Regions from separate parts of the Faecalibacillus intestinalis genome, predicted to be linked through region 1. Evidence: riboswitches for the same ligand, from Rfam matches in the RefSeq annotation. Region 1 holds a riboswitch; the other holds the start of a gene.
What was found. A riboswitch is a leader RNA that binds a small molecule or an ion and turns the genes downstream of it on or off. The one in region 1 is predicted to bind thiamine pyrophosphate.

Region 1 (2,207 bases):
AGAAAAGAACTCGTATCATCTAACTATTTAACATTAAATAAATATGATATGACAGGATATAATAAAGTCATCAATGATAAACCATTCCAACTTGTATCAATCATTGAAGGGCAAGGAACAGTAGAAGGAAAAGAAGTTAAAAAAGGAGATCATTTTGTTGTATGTTCAGATCAAAAAGAAGTTGATTTTGATGGAACAATGACAGTCATGATTTGTACATTATAATGAGATGTTATCATTGTAGTCATGAAATAAAAGATTCTGCTTTTGCTTATAAGGGTAGACAAGAATGTAAAGAATGTCATAGTATTTATCAAATCCATTTTCCTTCAGGAGTAGGATTTATTCCTATTGTGATTGCCTTTATACCGGCTTTATATATGGTAACAATTTTAAGATATGCATTTATTGTTGGACTTGCGATCTTTGTTATCTTTTATTGGGCCATTGATATTATTATGAATAATATTTTAATTTATTTAGGTAAATATGAAATTGAAGAAATTGAATAAAACTTGTATTTAAAAAAATAAAGAGTATCATTAAATATGTAAATAGAAACAGGGGAGCTTGTAGGCAGGCTGAGAGGAAGTCATCAAACTTCGACCCTTTAACCTGATATGGATAATGCCATCGTAGGAAGTCAACATTTCGATTTTTTTACAGGAGCATGTCTCCTGTTTTTTATTTAAAAAGAAGTATCCACATATGTGGCGGATTGAAGGGGAGCGCCTTGAATCTTGTATTAAGCGAAGGGAAGCTGTGTTCCAGCGTGAGAGGATACCACAAAGTATCGACCGAACTACCATAAAGTTATTTCATAAACGAAGTTTATGTTTTTGATGATGGGTAAGTTTGGTCATCTTCATATTTATGAAATAACTTGTAAAAAACAAGGAGAGAAAATATGTTAGAAGAAATGTTAAAAAATGTGAGAGAAAAAAGTCCACTCATTCATAATATTATAAATTATGTTACAGTCAATGATTGTGCTAATGTCGTTCTTGCATGTGGGGCATCACCAATTATGGCAGATGATCAAAAAGAAGTTGCTGAAATTACTTCGATTTGTACAGGACTTAATATTAATATTGGAACACTTAATACGCGAACGATTGAATCAATGGTCATTGCTGGGAAAAAAGCTAATGAACTTCATCATCCAGTTGTATTAGATCCTGTAGGAGTTGGAGCATCTACGTTAAGAACTCAAACAGCTTTAAAATTATTAAAAGAAATTCAGTTTTCAGTTATTCGTGGAAATATTTCAGAAATCAAAACTTTAGCTTTAGGAAGTGGTACAACGAAGGGTGTTGATGCTAATCTTGCAGATAAAGTGACAGCAGAAAATATCCATGAAGTTGTCAGTTTTGCTCAAGAGTTTTCTAAAAAAACAGGGGCAGTTATCGCTATTACAGGGGCTATTGACTTAGTATGCAATGAAAATATTGCTTATGCAATTTATAATGGTCATGAAATGATGTCTTCGATTACAGGAACAGGATGTCAATTATCAGCACTTACGGCTTCGTTTATTTCCGCAAATCCTGATTATTTACTTGAAGCAACAGTTGCTGCAGTATGTACCATGGGTCTTGCTGGAGAAATCGCACATGAAAGATTAACACCATTAGATGGTAATGCAAGTTATCGAAATTATATTATTGATGCTATTTATAATATGACTCCTAAGCAATTACAAGAAGGATCTCAATATAAAAAAATCTAACTAGATATGTGATTACTCTAAAATAATGAAAAGAGGAAGATTATGAAAACAACAGATAAGATGTTAGAAGCAACAAAAGAACTATGGAAATCTTATAATGAACATCCTTTTGTTAAAGGAATACAAGATAGTTCATTAGATAAAGATAAATTTAAATATTATATTATGCAAGATTATCTTTATTTAAAAGAATACGCTAAAGTTTTTGCGATTGGAGTTGCTAAAGCAAAAACTTTAGAAACAGCGAATCTTTTTGCTAAATATATTGCTGTAATGAATGGTGAATTAGATGTTCATAGTGGTTATATGGGAAAATTTAATGTAAGACAAGAAGAAATAGATGATATGAAACCATCACTTGATAATTTATCTTATACCTCTTATATGCTACGTGTTGCCTATGAAGAAGGAGAAGTAGAAATCTTGGCAGCTATATTATCTTGTGCTTATAGTTATGAAGTTATTGCGAAAAAGATTG
Region 2 (2,207 bases), 400 kb from region 1:
ACGATCACCTTTACCATTAACGTTTGCATCATCATCAATTTCAATACCTAAAGCTTCAGCTAATAAATTACAAATTTCTTTTCTTGCAAAGAATGAGTTTTCTCCAATACCTGCTGTAAAGCAAATAGCATCAACTCCACCTAAAGCAATGAAGTAACGACCGATATAAGCAATAACTCTTCTAAAGAAAATATCTAAGGCAAGTTGCGCTCTTTCATTACCGTTGGCAGCAGCTTCTTGTACATCTCTAAAGTCACTTGATACACCAGAAACACCAAGTAATCCAGATTCTTTATTAAGCATCTTGATGACTTCTTTCATATCTAAACCAACTTCTTCGATTAAATAATCGATAACTGAAGGATCAACATCTCCAGAACGTGTTCCCATCATAATACCAGCAAGAGGTGTAAATCCCATAGATGTATTGATTGATTTACCATCTTTAACAGCAGTTAAAGAACCACCAGCTCCAAGGTGAGCAACGATAATACGTGAGTGTTTAGGGTTTCCCATCATTTCACGACAACGAGATGAAACATAGAAATGGCTTGTTCCATGAGCACCGTATTTACGTACTTTGTTTTCTACATAATATTTGTAAGGAATTGGATAAATATAACTTTTTGGTTCTAATGTTTGATGGAAAGCTGTATCAAATACAGCAACAGCTCCAGCATTAGGAATTGCTTCTTTAAAAGCATAATATCCAGTTAAGTGAGCAGGGTTGTGTAAAGGTGCTAATGATTTTAATTCATCAATTTTAGCAACTACATCATCATCAATGATTACTGATTGATCAAAATAAGCTCCACCTTGAACTACACGATGACCTACACCTTTGATTTCGTCTAAATCTTTAACAATTTCTTTTTTGATTAAAGTGTCTAATAAAAGTTGAACAGCAACTTTATGGTTTTCGATTGGTAAAGTTGTGACATCTTTTTCTCCATTATACTTAATAGTAAAAATAGAATCTTCTAAACCAATTCTTTCAATAACACCAGAAGTAATAACAGTTTCATCATCCATTTCAAATAATTGGAATTTTAAAGATGAACTTCCAGCGTTTACGGAAATAATTTTTGACATAACATTCAAGTCCTCCTTATTAATACTTTTCCATTATAACACCGACAAGGAAGAAAAAACTATAAAAAGATTGAAAAAAAGAAGAGATTGATTTATAGTAAGACTTGCCAGGGGCGCAAAATGCTGAGAAAGGTTAAAACCTTGTCCCTTATAATCTGAACTAGGTAATGCTAGCGTAGAGAGTGCAAAATAGTTTATTTGCCTTTTTGCGTATGTAAAAAGGTTTTTATTTTGCCTCATTTAAAGGAGGATGACTATGGAAGTTAAATTAACTACGAAGAATATGGCTTATATGGCAATGTTTGCGGCAATGCAAGTTGTTTTAGAATATTGCACAAAATTTTATGAGATGCCAAAAGGTGGTAACTGTGCTTTTTCGCTTGTTGCAATTATTTTATGTGGCTATTTGATGAATTGGGGTTACAGTTTGATTGTTTCACTTGTTTGTTTAGGTCTACATTTTGCTTTAGGACTTGCAACATTTTATGGTCCTTTATCGGTAATCTTTGATTATTTATTACCAATGGTTTTAATTGGACTTACACCACTTATTCCTTTATTAAAGGTGGGTAAGTATGAACTACCTGTTGGAATTATCGTAATGGGTGTTTTAAAAACGATTTGTCATTTGATTTCAGGATGGTATGCTTTCCAAACACCATTACAAGCAAACTTAACTTATAACTTACCTTATAATATTGCAACAATCATTGCTTGCTTTATTTTGTTTGTGATTTTATATCCAAGGCTTAAAAAAGCAGTTCATTTATAAGACTCGTTTCGAGTCTTTTTTTCTTTGAAAGAAAGATGAATTTGTGTATAATGTAAATGTTAATAAGGAGTCGTTTGGTGTGGAAGATATTGTAGGAAAGAAAATCTTAATACATGGATATAAACATAATGGTAAAATACATAGATGTTGGTCAAAGGGACTTGTTTTGCAAGAAACGGATGATCATTACATTGTTATTAATAATCGGACATTGGTGACAGAATCAGATGGCAGAATGTGGCATACACGTGAACCTGCTATTTGGTATATGCCCAAACATAAATGGTACAATGTCATTTGTATGATTAGAAAAACTGGAGTGTATTATTATAGTAATATTGCT

Region 2: it holds a riboswitch for thiamine pyrophosphate, as region 1 does, so the genes downstream of both, Fi14EGH31_RS08970 (energy-coupled thiamine transporter ThiT) here and thiM (hydroxyethylthiazole kinase) in region 1, are expected to answer to the same signal.

What each region holds. Positions count from the first base shown of each region.
Region 1 covers NZ_AP024085.1:2,046,107-2,048,313, reverse strand. The annotation lists gene manA (mannose-6-phosphate isomerase, class I) at 1-225, shown strand, start outside; gene Fi14EGH31_RS10985 (hypothetical protein) at 225-512, shown strand; TPP riboswitch at 553-659, shown strand; gene thiM (hydroxyethylthiazole kinase) at 908-1,729, shown strand; gene tenA (thiaminase II) at 1,772-2,207, shown strand, end outside.
Region 2 covers NZ_AP024085.1:1,647,037-1,649,243, reverse strand. The annotation lists gene Fi14EGH31_RS08975 (acetate/propionate family kinase) at 1-1,092, opposite strand, end outside; TPP riboswitch at 1,192-1,292, shown strand; gene Fi14EGH31_RS08970 (energy-coupled thiamine transporter ThiT) at 1,349-1,864, shown strand; gene Fi14EGH31_RS08965 (DUF402 domain-containing protein) at 1,944-2,207, shown strand, end outside.